Regions from separate parts of the Pseudoalteromonas sp. S327 genome, predicted to be linked through region 1. Evidence: predicted binding sites of a transcription regulator. Region 1 holds the regulator's gene; the other holds the start of a gene.
What was found. Region 1 encodes sigma-54, which starts transcription at its own class of promoters, with help from an activator protein. Its sites were predicted from a motif close to GTTGGCACGNNNNTNGNNT; they were not measured.
Positions count from the first base shown of each region.

Region 2: CWB60_RS02790 (flagellar basal body rod protein FlgF) is a predicted target of sigma-54. The motif match lies at 4,504-4,522, and genes of this name have one in related genera.

Region 1 is NZ_PNDP01000033.1:45,798-53,112, forward strand. It holds gene CWB60_RS10465 (zinc-dependent metalloprotease) at 1-122, shown strand, start outside; gene mgtE (magnesium transporter) at 169-1,527, opposite strand; gene CWB60_RS10475 (HPr family phosphocarrier protein) at 1,787-2,059, opposite strand; gene rapZ (RNase adapter RapZ) at 2,100-2,945, opposite strand; gene CWB60_RS10485 (PTS sugar transporter subunit IIA) at 2,965-3,417, opposite strand; gene hpf (ribosome hibernation promoting factor) at 3,422-3,709, opposite strand; gene CWB60_RS10495 (RNA polymerase factor sigma-54) at 3,737-5,236, opposite strand; gene lptB (LPS export ABC transporter ATP-binding protein) at 5,306-6,031, opposite strand; gene lptA (lipopolysaccharide transport periplasmic protein LptA) at 6,028-6,576, opposite strand; gene lptC (LPS export ABC transporter periplasmic protein LptC) at 6,566-7,120, opposite strand; gene kdsC (3-deoxy-manno-octulosonate-8-phosphatase KdsC) at 7,117-7,315, opposite strand, start outside.
Region 2 is NZ_PNDP01000005.1:10,527-17,841, reverse strand. It holds gene flgJ (flagellar assembly peptidoglycan hydrolase FlgJ) at 1-968, opposite strand, end outside; gene CWB60_RS02805 (flagellar basal body P-ring protein FlgI) at 1,104-2,198, opposite strand; gene flgH (flagellar basal body L-ring protein FlgH) at 2,210-2,893, opposite strand; gene flgG (flagellar basal-body rod protein FlgG) at 2,914-3,702, opposite strand; gene CWB60_RS02790 (flagellar basal body rod protein FlgF) at 3,724-4,467, opposite strand; gene flgE (flagellar hook protein FlgE) at 4,644-6,014, opposite strand; gene CWB60_RS02780 (flagellar hook assembly protein FlgD) at 6,074-6,754, opposite strand; gene flgC (flagellar basal body rod protein FlgC) at 6,768-7,199, opposite strand; gene flgB (flagellar basal body rod protein FlgB) at 7,205-7,315, opposite strand, start outside.

The sequences.
Region 1 (7,315 bases):
CCAGTGTAGGAGAAAGCGCGTTTAAACAGTATTTAGCAGAGCAAATAAAACAGTTTTTAAAAGTAGGTAAGTGGCCTGAAAACTTCAGTGGTTTACCAATGCCACCGGGCTCACCAATTTAATTATATGTTTTAGTGTGTAGTGGCTACTTAACCTGAGTTCAGGTTGTTAAATAAGTAGCCACGTTGCGGTGCCTAAAAAGGCAAAAATACCGACAATATCAGTCACCGTTGTAAGTACAACACTACCGGCAAGTGCAGGGTCTATATTCATTTTTTTCAATAAAATAGGAATACATGCGCCAGCAACACCAGCCACTACGAGGTTCATAAACATTGCAAATGCGAGCACGCCGCCAAGCATAAAATCCCATTGCCAAAGCGCAATTACACTGGCTATAAGTATTGACCAAATAACCCCGTTTAATGCGCCTATCGCCAGCTCTTTAGCCATTAAAAATCGTTGGTTAGTTTGGTTAATATGGCCCACGGCAATACCGCGAATAACCAGAGTTAAAGATTGGCTACCTGCTACACCACCCATTGAGGGCACAATGCCATTGAGTACAGCTAAAATAGGTAATATATCTAAGGTGCTTTCAAAAAAGCTGGCCACAAAGGCGGCAGCTAAGGCAGTGAGTAAGTTAACACCAAGCCATACTGAGCGTTTTTTTGAGCTTTTTAAAACAGGTGCAAAGGTGTCTTCTTCATCATCAAGACCGGCAAGGCTTAATAAGCTGTGCTCTGCATCTTCACGAATAACATCAACAATATCATCAATGGTGACACGTCCAAGCAAGTGGGCGTTATCATCGACTACAGGGGCCGATATCCAGTTGTGGCGCTCAAATAACTGAGCAACTTCACTTTCATCCATCGAAATAGGGATAGACTCACAGTCTTCATCCATTAAATCTTGAACAATTTTTTCAGGCGGATTAGTTAACAGTGTACTAAGTGACAATGCACCTAAAAAACAGTTATGTTTATCAACAACGTATAAATCATCGGTGCCCTCTGGCAGCTCACCGCGTAGCCTAATATAGCGCAGCACAACATCAAGTGTAACGTCTGGGCGAATGGTCACCGTATCGGTGTTCATTAGCGCGCCTGCAGAGCGCTCTTGGTAAGATAAAGCCTGTGTAGCGCGTTCGCGGTCTTGCGTATCCATAGCGCTAACCACATCTTTGTACACGGTATCAGGTAGGCTACGCAGGACTTCACCTAAATCATCGTGGCCCATATCCTCAGTGGCCGCGGCAATATGCTCAGGTTCCATTTGTGCAATGATACCTAAACGTACATCTTCAGAGAGCTCTTCTAGCACATCCCCTTGCACATCTGGGTCAACCAGTTGCCAAAGCATGCGTCTAATTTTATGCGGAGAGGATTCAAGCAGCAGTGCTGTATCACAAGGTGCTGTTTTTGCTAGCATGCGTCTTACTTGAACAAATTGCCCACTATTAAGTGATTTAGTCACTTGTTTTAGTTGCTGTAGTGGGTAGTCTTGTTCAAACGCTTCTGGCATTGGCATCCTAAATATTTTTGTGTAATGGAAAGGTGTTTAGTAAGTGGTGTTGCCCACTGTCATTTTCTTTATTTTTTGTGCTAAACCCAATGCTGGGACTAAATTAGTGTTTAAAATTAAGTAACCAAATTTAGCAGGGGCATGGCTTTATTACCCTAAATTAAAGCACTAAATTAGGCGAGTCGGAATACCCTAATTCACTAAATCTTTATAGTCTAGCCTGATAAGTCTTTAACTTATAAGGCTATGATGCTTTAAATTATTCTTGTTCGTTAAATCGTTGTACAATTAATTGCCCAACCGCATGCAAAGCTTGCTCTGAGTCAGGGCCTTCACAGACTACTTTAACTTCTTTACCTTTACTGCTTTCAAGTAGCATTAAAGCCAATACGCTGTCGCCTGCGGCTTCTTTATCATCTTGGTGTAAGGTGATTTTAGCATCAAACTGCACAGCTAATTGCGCAAGGACCGTTGCCGCTCTGGCGTGTAAGCCTAATTTATTTTTTATTAAAAATGTGTCTTCACAGCGCATAAATTACTATACCTAAACTGAACAGGTTATTATTTTAAGGTTACTTTTCTTGCTCACGATGACGAATTTTGACATTCGGATGCGTCATAGCAAAGCTCTCACCAATGGCTTGCGCTAAATAAACCGAGCGGTGTTGACCACCAGTACAGCCAATTGCAATAGTGAGGTAACTACGGTTATTACGCTCTAAGTGTGGCAACCAAGTTTGTACAAAGGTTTGAATTTGCCAAGTGAATTTTTGGACTATGCTGTGATTTGCCAAAAAATCTTTTACTGGTTGATCAAGGCCCGTAAGCGGTTTGAGTTCAGGCTCCCAGTGGGGGTTTGGCAAAAAGCGAGCATCAAAAACATAATCAGCTTCTTTAGGTATGCCGTGTTTAAAGCCAAACGATTCAAACGTTACAATAAGTTGCTTATCTTTTTTACCCAGTATTTTTTCGCGAATTGACTCTGCTAATTGGTGCACACTTAAATCGGTGGTATCAAGCATAAAGTCAGCGCGCGTTACGAGCCCATCAAGCAGTTCTTTTTCTTTTTTTATTGCTAAATCAAGCGGCAGCGAATCGATGGATAAAGGGTGTAATCTGCGTGTTTCTGAAAAACGTTTGATCAGTGTTTGATCATCACTATCTAAATAAAACAGTGTGGGTTTAGCAAAGTCAGGAAGGTACTCGAGAATATCGTTAAATTCGTCTTGTTCTTTGGGGATATTACGAACATCTATACTAACGGCTATTTTGTCATAGTTATCTGAAACACTTCGCACTAAAGAGGGCAGTAAGTTGACCGGAATATTATCTACGCAATAATAGCCTAAATCTTCAACCACGCGTAAAGCAACCGACTTACCTGAACCAGAACGGCCGCTTATGATAATTAACTCCATTTATAGCCCTTAATATTTACTACGATTGATCAACAATTACTTGATACAGCTCAGCATCGGTTTTAGCACTGCGCAGCTGTTTACAAAATTCTTTGTTGCTCAGTTTATCAGCTATGGTTGCCAGAGTCTTTAGGTGCTGTTGGTTATCGCCATCTGGTACGATGAGTGCAACAAAAATATCAACAGGGCAGTTATCAATAGCGTCAAAGTTAACAGGCGTGTCGCTAACAAGTACTAAAGCCAGCGGCTCTTCTACGCCACCCATTCTGCCATGAGGAATGGCGATACCCCGGCCAATACCAGTACTGCCTAGCTTTTCTCTGCTTGCCAGCGCATTAAGAATATCTTGTTGTGGTAAGTAGGGGAGCTTTTCATGAGCTAGCTCACTGATAAACTCTAAAATTCTTTTTTTACTACTAAAAAGGACCGCAGCTTTGCTGCAGTCCTGGCATACTAATGTACTTAATTTCATAATATTAGTGTCTAGCAAGCTTCTCTTTATGTTTTATGACTTGACGATCGAGCTTGTCAATCAACGAGTCTATAGCGGCATACATATCTTGGTGCTCTGTTGAGGCAAATAAATCTGCGCCACTTACATGAATAGTCGCTTCTGCTTTTTGGTTGAGTTTTTCTACATCGAGAATGACATGCACATTGCTAATATGATCTGAGTGCCTTTCTAGCTTTGCAAATTTATTATTTACATAGTCTCTAAGTGAATCAGTTACTTCTACGTGACGACCAGTTAGGTTTAGTTGCATAAGCATTTCCTCTTTGTTTTTTACGTCTTATATCAAACTCTTTCTCTGATTTGACGGTGGAATAGCTAGCGATTCACGGTATTTTGCTATTGTGCGTCTAGCTACTTTAATTCCTTGCTCTGCCAATATATCCGCAATTTTACTATCACTCAATGGTTTAGCTGAGTTTTCCGCGGCAATTAGCTTTTTAATTAGGGCACGTATTGCGGTTGATGAACACTCACCGCCGTTTTCAGTGCTTACGTGGCTTGAGAAAAAATACTTAAGCTCAAAAATACCACGTGGCGTATGCATATATTTTTGCGTAGTAACACGCGAAATTGTCGATTCATGCATTTCTACCATTTCAGCAACATCGTTTAAAACCATTGGCTTCATTGCTTCTGGGCCATGTTCAAAAAATGCCTGTTGCTGTTTTACAATACAGTTTGTTACCTTAAGCAGCGTGTCGTTTCTGCTTTCAAGGCTTTTTATAAACCATTTAGCTTCTTGTAAGTGAGAGCGAATAAATTGGCTATCACCACTTGATTTTACGGTACGTGACATAGCCGCGTACTGACTATTTACGCGTATTTTTGGCATGCTATCTGGGTTTAGCTCTACCACCCAGCGGCCTTTTATTTTTTTAACCGACACATCCGGTATTACATACTCCGACTCTTCCCTTACTATTGTATCTGCAGGTTTTGGGTTGAGGGTATGTATTAGGGTCATGACCTCTTTAAGCTCGTCTTCTTTAAGCTTAGTCTTTTTCATTAATGTACGATAGTCGCGTGCCGCTAATAGATCAATGTGATCGGTTAAGATCATTTTAGTTTGTTCTATAAAAGGGGTGTCTTTATCAAACTGGTTTAGCTGAATACACAAGCACTCTTGTAAACTGCGCGCGGCTATACCTACAGGGTCAAATAACTGAATACGCTTTAAAACGGCTTCTATTTCGTCAAGTTCAACTTCAACTTCGTCATTGTTTTCTTGGTTAAAGCTCTCTAAAATTTCTTCGCAACTTAGCGTTAAAATACCCGAGTCATCTACAGCTTCTACAATGGCAATAGCAATGGCTTCGTCAGTTGGGCTAAAAGGAGTAAGCTGAAGCTGCCACATTAAATACTCATGTAGCGTTTCAGTAGAGGCACCTTGATAAATAGACTCATCTTCCGGCATTGGGCCTGAGGATGCCGCAGGGGCTGCGCTCATGTACTCATCCCAGGTTACATCCATTGCCATATCATCGCTAACGGTGTCTTTATTTAAAGCTTCGCCACTGTCTTGCTCGTACTCGCTGGTTGTATCGTCAGCCGATGCGCTTACGGTTACATCATCCGTATCTGCTTTTTGTTCATTTTTTCCAGCCGACTCTTCCGTGTAATCTTGCTCTTCTACTTCTAATAGCGGGTTGCTATCAAGTGCTTCTTGTATTTCTTGCTGGAGATCCAATGTACTGAGCTGCAGCAAGCGAATCGCTTGTTGCAATTGTGGAGTCATTGTAAGTTGCTGGCCCATGCGCAGCTGTAATGATTGCCTCATGTATCTCTAACAATCCTTTTATGTTGTTATAATTAATATTAGCAGATGCTTGTAGGTGTGGCTTAAATGTTACAGCCTAAATTGCTCGCCTAAATAAACATCGCGTACAGTTTTGTCATTTAATACGTGTTCTGGGGTACCAGATGCAATTAGCTCCCCATGAGAAACAATGTAGGCTTTTTCACAAACATCAAGGGTTTCTCTTACATTGTGATCGGTAATTAATACGCCAATGCCACGGTTTTTAAGATGTTCTATTATTTTCTTTATATCTAACACTGAAATCGGATCAACACCAGCAAAAGGCTCATCCAATAAAATAAATTTGGGGTTCGCTGCCAGTGCTCTGGCAATTTCTACACGGCGGCGTTCACCACCAGAAAGCGCCATACCTTGGCTATCGCGAATATGCTGAATACTAAATTCATCAAGTAAGTTGTTGAGCGTTTCTTCTCGCGCGGCTTTATTGAGCTCTTTACGCGTTTCTAAAATAGCCATTAAGTTTTGATAAACTGTCAGCTTTCTAAATATTGATGACTCTTGCGGCAAATAGCCAATGCCTAAGCGGGCGCGGCTGTGCATAGGTAATAACGTAATGTCGTTATCATCAATAGAAATTTTACCTTTGTCGCTAGGTACTAATCCTACAATCATGTAAAAGGTGGTGGTTTTACCTGCGCCATTAGGGCCCAATAAGCCAACAATGCTGCCGGCTTCTACCTCAAGGCCTACATTTTTTACAACTTGGCGGCCTTTATAGCTTTTTGCTAATAGTTCTGCTTTTAAGGTGCTCATGGTTGACCTTCGTTACCTGTTTTTTCTTTAATTTTTGCTTCAACAGGCACTAAAATTGTGTGGACACGATCCGTGGAGTTTTCGTCTTTTTCTGCGCTAATAAGCTGCTGCTGCATATCGTAGGTAATACTTTTAGCATTAATTTTTTGACCGGCTTGTGCGACTTCAGCATCGCCAACAAGCGTTAAAAAGCGCTTTGCTACGTCGTAACGTACTTCGTTTGCACTGGCGCTCATTACGGTACCATCGTCTTGTTTTTCTTCGAAGTAGGCTGGGCTGCCAGTGGCAATAAGGAGTTGTTTGTTATCCCCTAAGTCTTCACGTTTATGTACTTCAAGTCGGTCGGCTGTAATTTTGCGATTACCATGCACAATTTCGACGTTCTTTTCAAAAATACCTACGTTTTCTTTAAGTTGGCCTTCTTGACGGTCTGCACTAATAGAAATTTGATTTGCTGGCGGTTGAGCAGCAGGCTCAGCAGCAGAGGCGCTAAATGCAAGCATTAGCGATGGGATAATAAGTATTTTAGTGAGTTTATTGGTCATAATATATTGTTCGCGTATGGTTAATTAGTTTTATTACTTCGGTTTTTAAATCGGCTTCAAGGCCTTTCCCGACAATTTTTAAATTAGGCCCAGTGACAACCACTGGCTGCTCAGAGCGCATTGTTAGCGCTTTAATGTCGACTTCGATGTTATCGGCATTGATGTTATCTATCATGGCGTTATCAACTAAATTTTTAGCAACCACATTGCCTTCTAAAATAAGTTGTTTATCTTCGTAAAGCGTTGCTTCGTCTGCATTTATTCGCCATGTTTGCTTTTCGTTATACAAGGTGAAAATAGGTTTTTCAAAAAATGTAAAACCAAGCTGTTGGTACAGCTCCATTTTAGCCGCAGTGACTTTATGGCTTATTTTGCCTTGCTCGTCATAGGCTGTTTGCTTAAGCTCTATAGCGGTGTAATCGGGCTTTGCAATTACTTCAGGTTCTTGCTCTGGCGCTACATTAGTTTGGGTAAAATAAGGGTACCAAAGCCAAACCATACAGCCGATGAATAACGCACTGAGTATAACGCGTGCTGCATTCATGAACTGGTGCCTTGTGTTGTAAGCGCTATGCCATTCTCTAGCATAAGTAAGTCTGTGAGCTCTCTAACGGCGCCAAAGCCGCCAGGCATTTGCGTAGTGTAATGCGATAAGCGCTTAATAAGCGGGTGCGCATCGTTTACTGCAACGGCAAAGCCAACGCGCTCCATTACTGGCATGTCAGGACCATCGTCGCCA
Region 2 (7,315 bases), on a different contig from region 1:
CTGCTATTTAGCACTTTTTTTATTTTACTCGCGTAATTAGGATCGGTTGCATAGCCTGCTTTTTGTAGCGAATCTAAAAATTCGGTTGGCTGCGCTGTTTTTTGTAATGCTTCTTCGTAGCGTGGGTTTTGCGTTAAAAAATCGACAAAGTCGTTCACGCTTTCTTTTATAGAATCGTAAGCTCTAAAACTTGCTTGCTTTTTAACAGGGGTACCTTGCTCAAATTCAAGCGTTACTTTACTTGCTTTATCGCCTTCCCAGCTTTTATCTGATTTAATATTGAACAGGTTATTTGAGCTATTCCCGTCGCTTTTATTAATAATATGCTTACCCCAACCCGTCTCAAGTGCCGCTTGGGCCACCATTACTGCAGGGTTTAAACCAATTTTTTCTGCCGCTGTTTTAGCATGCTCCCACACTGCACTAACAAACTCTTCAGCATTATTAAACGACGACTGCTGTGTAGGCTGTGTTGTGGTTTTAGTTTGTGTTGCCGCACTGCTGACTACTAAGTCATCTTTATTTGCTTGCTTTACACTGTGCCCCTTTTCGTGCGGCAGTTCAGAGCCTGCGCGTTTATCACTCATAAAGTCGTTAGTAGTTCTTAATACTGAGCCAGGCATAAAGTTCTCAGCATCTGGTGAGAGCTGCTGAACAATTAAATCAGCCAAACCTAAAGACCCATTTGATGAAAGCTCAGAAGAGAGCTGCTGATCGTGCATTTCTTCAAAAAACTTTACGCCGCTAGAGTTAAACGGACTGTCTTCATCTTCAAATGCTTCGTTGGCTTTACGCATCCCTTTTAGAAGCATTTGGGTAAAAATAGCTTCAAATTGTGCCGCTGCTTTTTTTAGCGCCGCTTTAGAGGCATCAGTAGATGCATCACCGCTGTTTAAAGCGTCTTGACGTAAAGTATTAAGATTACTTAAATCAAAAAAGTTTTGCTTATCGAGGTGATTTGTTTCCATCAGCTTTTTGACACAAAAATGAATAATGCTTTAAGAAATGCAAAAATTGAGCCAAAGAAAGGTAAACAGTAAAAAGCTTAAGTACCTTTTGAGTACTTAAGCTTTATTTGGAAGGGTAAACATTCTTAAAAATAATTAAATAACAACAAGCTGCCCGTTAATTGCACCCGCTTCTTTAAGCGCTTCTAAAATAGCCATTAGGTCTCCAGGTGCTGCGCCTACTTCATTTATAGCACGCACTAAGTCATCTAAGCTAACGCCGGGGTTAAATACAAACGCACGAGAATCATCTTGATTAACGTCAATAATACTTTGCTGTGTAACAACGGTTTCGCCTTCTGCTAATGGATTAGGCTGCGTTACATTTTGCTGTTCAGCAATTGTGACTGTTAGGCCGCCATGGGTTATTGCCGCAGGCTGTAGCTTCACATTTTTGCCAATGACAATCGTTCCCGTACGTGAATTAACAATAATTTTGGCTGAAGTGTCAGCAGGCTTAAACTCTAGGTTTTCAAGCGTTGATAAATAAGACACTCGTTGCGATGCATCACGTGGCGCAATAACGCGTACTGAGGCAGCGTCAATAGCTTGTGCACTATTAGGGCCTACCAAGTTGTTAATTGTTGCTTCTAAACGTTTTGCCGTTGTAAAGTCTGGGCGGTTTAAGTTAAAAGTAATGTAGTCGCCTTGCATAAAAGGGCTTTTAACTTCGCGTTCAACAGTGGCTCCGTTAGGTACGCGGCCAACTGTCGGGGTGTTAATGACCACTTTACTGCCATCAAGCCCTTGTGCTCCTAAACCACCCACAATTAGGCTACCTTGTGCTATGGCGTATACGTTTCCATCCACCCCTTTTAAAAAAGTTTGGAGCAAGGTGCCGCCACGTAAACTGCCTGCACTGCCAATAGAAGATACCGTAATATCAATTGTTTGACCCGGCTTTCTAAACGGCGGAAGCTCAGCATGGACTGCCACTGCTGCTACGTTTTTAATTTTAGGGCTTTGTGTTGAAGGCAGCGTAATACCAAAACTGTTTAGCATGCCTCTAAAACTTTGTTGCGTGTAAGAGTTTTGCTCTCCAGTACCAGGTAGCCCCACCACTAAACCATAGCCAACCAATTGGTTAGCACGTACGCCTTCAACCATAGAGACATCTTTTATACGCTCGGCGCTGGCAGAAAATTGCCAGCCTAGCAGTATGATCAAAATAAACGCTTTAATGCTATTCATACTACTATCCTCTAAAACGGAAATAACGAGCTACTAAAGAAACGTGTTAACCACCCTGGGCTTTGCGCTTCTTGTGTTTGTCCTTTACCTGAATATTGAATTCGGGCATTAGCTATTCTATTCGACTCAACCGTGTTATCGGCGCTTACATCTTGCGGACGTACAAGCCCTTCGAGCCTAATAAACTCTTCGCCGGTGTTAAGTGTTAGCCATTTTTCACCACGAATAACTAAGTTACCATTGGGTAAAACACGCATAACATTCACCGAGATGTCGCCCACTAAACTGTTTGACTGATTTGATTTAGAGTCACCGGTAAATGATGAATCACTACCAATGCCAAACTGAATACTGTCGCCACCTATATTTACTGGTAAACCACCTAACCCAATAACGGGGTCTAGGCTGGCTTCGGTTTCTTTATCGGTTTCGGTTTTAGCGGCTTTTGTAGCTTGTGTTGACTCTTCAAGCTTAACGGTAATTATATCGCCGGTTCTAAGTGCTTTTTTGTCTGAATACAAATCATTAAATGTATTGGTGTTAAACAACGAACCCGTTGCAACAACAGGCTCTGCTACAGGCTCTGGGTACATGGGTGCGTAGTAGGGGTCATCTTGAACCACTTCACTATTTTGCGTAGAAACACAGCCACTTAAAAATAAGGTGCCTGCTGCAAATAAAATAACATTACGCATAACTATCCCCTTGTGCACGGTTATAACTGTTGATTGATGTAGCTCATCATTTCGTCAACGGCCGAGATTACTTTTGAGTTCATTTCGTAAACACGTTGAGTTTCGATAAGGTTAACCAATTCTTCCGTTACATTAACGTTTGATGTCTCAAGCGAGCCTTGAATAATAGTACCTAAGCCTTCTACACCTGGATTACCTTGAACAGGCGCACCACTAACAGCGGTTTCGGTGTAAAGGTTTTGACCAATTGGCTCAAGACCCGATGGATTAATAAAGTCACTAATTGTTAGCTGGCCAATTACCACGTTATCGGCTTGCCCTGCAACGCGTACAGATACTTCACCATCTTGAGAAACTGTAATTGATTGCGCATCATCGGGTACATTCATTTCGGGCTGAACAACAAAACCTGCACCTGAGGTAACAATGCGGCCGTCTTCATCGGTAGTAAATTGCCCATTACGCGAATACGCAATATTGCCATCGGGTTGCAGCACTTCAAAAAAGCCTTCGCCTGAAATCATCCAATCGAGTGAGTTTTCGGTGGTGAGCATATTACCTTGCGTAAACTCTTTTTGGTTAGCAACCACTTTTGCACCAGCGCCTAGCATTAGGCCAGATGGCAGCTCGGTATCTTGTGATGAGCGCCCGCCAGGTTGGTTGATGTTTTGATACAATAAATCTTCAAAAATAGCGCGGCTTTTTTTGTAACCTACGGTACTGGCATTCGCCAAGTTATTTGAAATAACTGATATATCAGTTTGTTGAGCGTCTAGCCCTGTTTTACTTATCCACAATGCAGGATTCATAAGTATGCCCTCATTTTAAAGTTAAACTATGCGCATCAACTGATCTTGACGTTCGTCAATCTCTTCAGCTGTTTTCATTAGTTTTACTTGTAACTCAAATTGACGTTGGTGGTTGATCATATCGACCATTTCGTGAACTGGATTAACGTTAGACATTTCCAGTGCACCACTTAACACTTTTACATTTTCAGAGGTATCGACGGTTTGCCCTGGTACAGGTCTAAATAAACCATCGTTGCCTTTTTCAAGCTCTCTGCTGTTTCCTTCAACAACGCGCAGCGTGTCTACTTCTTCTAAAAAATTTGCAGGCGCCCCTTGAGGGCGAACCTGTATGGCGCCATCTTCACTAAAACTTATTTTTTCAATAGGAACCGGTAAAATTACGGGGCCACCTTCGCCAATAACTTGACGGCCATGACTTGTTACCAACATACCTTGTGCAGTAATGTTTAGCGTGCCTACTTTTGTATAGGCTTCGTTTCCTGAGTCATCTTGAACCGCAAGCCAGGCGTTATCGCTCATGGCAATATCTAAATCTCGCCCTGTTTCGATTATGCCGCCAGAGGTCATGTTAGAACCTGGTCGCTCTTGCATTGAAAACACTCGGGTAGGCAAGCCCTCGCCAAATGCTTGCATAGAGCGCGCTTGCGCAAAGTCAGCTTTAAAACCCGTGGTGTTTGCGTTTGCCAAATTATTGGCTTTAAGTGCAAGCCCTTGTAGGCTTTGCTTAGCGCCAGAGGCTGCAATGTAGACCATTTTGTCCATAACATCGACTCACATAAAAAATCTCTGAGTTGATAAATGCAAAATAGATGCCAGGTTAAATTTGACGCAATATAAGGAAGGTATTGAACGGTTCAGCTAGACTAGTTTTAGCGACATAGCTACAAAAAAGGCTGCAAAAATGCAGCCTTAAAATCTTAACCAAAAATAAGGTTAACTTATCGAATCTGCAAAATACTTTGCTGAATTGTTGAGTTAACTTCAAGCGCTCTTGAGTTCGCTTGGTAGTTACGTTGAGCGGTAATCAAATCAACTAATTCGTTTGTTAAGTTGGTATTAGATTGCTCAAGCGCGGATGAATTAATACTACCAAAAGTACCCGAGCCTGCTTCACCGGCCACTGGCTCACCAGAGTCTATACTTTGCTTCCAGCTGGTATCGCCTACTTGCGAAAGGCCTTGAGAGTTTGGAAAGCGAACCATAGCAACTTGGCCTAAATAGGTTGAGTCGCCATTGCTGTATGAGGCAACAATTTTACCGTCTGTGCCAATATCAATACCCGCTAAACGACCCACTGTAGAACCATCTTGGTCAAGTGCTTTTACTTCAAAGCCACTTGAGTACTGAGTTGGAATACGGCCAGCTGTGTTGTTTTCATCACGCCAGTTTAGCTCAATCCCTGTACTTGGGAATGTTGCGCCGTTATCAAGCATTGACGATAAACCAGTACCTGCACCTGCCGGTAAATTAATTTCATCAAACGTGGTGGTGTTAGTATTTGCTACACCATCTGTTGTGGCGGGTAAACCGCTAGAATCAAAACCAAGTGTGGTAATAGGTGTATATGGTGTAGTTGTTTGCTCTGCACCAGATGTACCGTTTACCACTTTACCATCAAGCGTAGCGTATACTTCCCAGCTATTGTCTGTACCACCTGCAGCTGCATCTTCTTCTTTTACAAAAAAGTATTGCAGAATATGTGGTTCACCTAATGAGTCGTAAACAGTAGTAGACGTCGACGAATTATAGGTACCGTTCGATGTCGGATCAAAATCGAGGCCTGTTGCATCAGCTGTTGCATCTAAGTTGAACGATAAAAATACGTTTTCGGTTGCGCGAGGCGAACCTGATGAGTCAGGAATTTGAATTGGGTTAGTTGTACTTAGACTTACCGATGTGGTGTCCCCACTTGATGCATCAACCGGAAAAGCTTGTAAGTAATTACCTTTGGCGTCAACCATAAAGTTATCTTGGTTAAGCTTAAATGCACCTGCACGAGTATAGGTTAAATCTTGCGACGAAATATCGTCGGTCATTGCAAAATACCCTTCGCCGGTAATCGCTAAGTCTAACGAGTTGTTAGTAAATTGCAGTGACCCTTGGTGGAATTGCTGTGCAACCATGGTTGTTTGCACACCATCACCGTTTTTAGTTTTACCTGCACTAAAAACAGATGCAGCGTATACATCGGCAAATTCAGCACGCGATTCTTTAAAACCGGTGGTGTTTACGTTAGCAATATTATTTGCTGTTACGTCTAAGTCTTTTTGAGCGGCAGCTAGGCCTGTAAGTGCGATATTAAAGCTCATAATTCACCTCTAACTTTTAATCTAATAGCCTGCTAGCAGGCGAAATACTTTTTAATTGGTTATGCGATCTCTGCGACATCAGTCAACCTAACCGCACCCTCTTTAGTGTTAATAATAATGCCACTAGAGCCATTGATATTAACGCTTTCAATGTTTTTGAATGTTGCCACCGGTAAGCTTGAAAACTCGCCGTTGGTACTGCCCTCTGCAGTAATGGTGTATTCACCCTCTGGTAGGCGCTCACCGGATTCATTATTACCATCCCAGCTAAAGCGCACTGCACCCGCTGCTTGCGAACCCATATCGATAGTTCTAACCAGTTGCCCAGAAGCATCTGTGACTTTAATTGTTAAATTATCAACGGCTTCTTCAGCAACCGCAGACCCTTTTGCCTCTCCGCTTTCGCCAAGCTCAAGCGTATTAGATTCTAAAAGCGCTTGCTTACCAACCAGCGTTGATGCTTGTAAGGCAGAGTTTGAGGTCATTGACGAGGCAAGTGACTCAAAATTTGTGTTTAAATCTGCGATGCCTTGCGCCATGGTAAAATTAGTCATTTGCGCAATCATCTGATCGTTATCAGCCGGATTACTCGGATCTTGATACGATAGCTGCTGAGTTAGCAACGAGAAAAAATCTTCCTGCGTTAATGCATCGCTCTCTTCAGTGGTCGTCGCTACTTGGGTCTCTTGCCAAGTTATAGAGTCCAAAAAAGATGAACTAGTACTAATATCGTTACTCATAACCTACCCTCGGTTATCGCTGCCCAAGTAACAGCGTTTTGCTTAACATTTGCTTAGCTGCATCGGCAACTTGCACGTTTGTTTGATAAGAGCGAGAAGCAGAGATCATATTTGCCATCTCCTCAACAACATTAACGTTGGGTTTATAGATATAGCCATTTTCATCCGCACTTGGGTGATTAGGGTTATATTCAATTTGTAGTGGTTTGTTACTCTCAACAATTCCCAGCACTTTAACACCAACAGCGGAGCCCTGAGGGTTGCTGGCTGAGGCAGACGCTTTTGTCAGCTCGGCAGCAAATACAGGTTGGCGTGCTCGGTAAGTTTTGTCTTGGGATGAACTAATTGTATTAGCATTCGAAATATTACTCGCGGTGGTATTTAAGCGAACATTTTGCGCACTCATACCACTGCCTGAAATATCAAAAACGTTATATAAACTCATAATTATTATCCTTGACTACCGAGCGCTTTATTCAGGCCCTTAAATTTACTACTTAAAAATTGCAGGCTTGCCTGATACTCCATCGCATTCTGTGTATACAAGTTTCGTTCCACCTG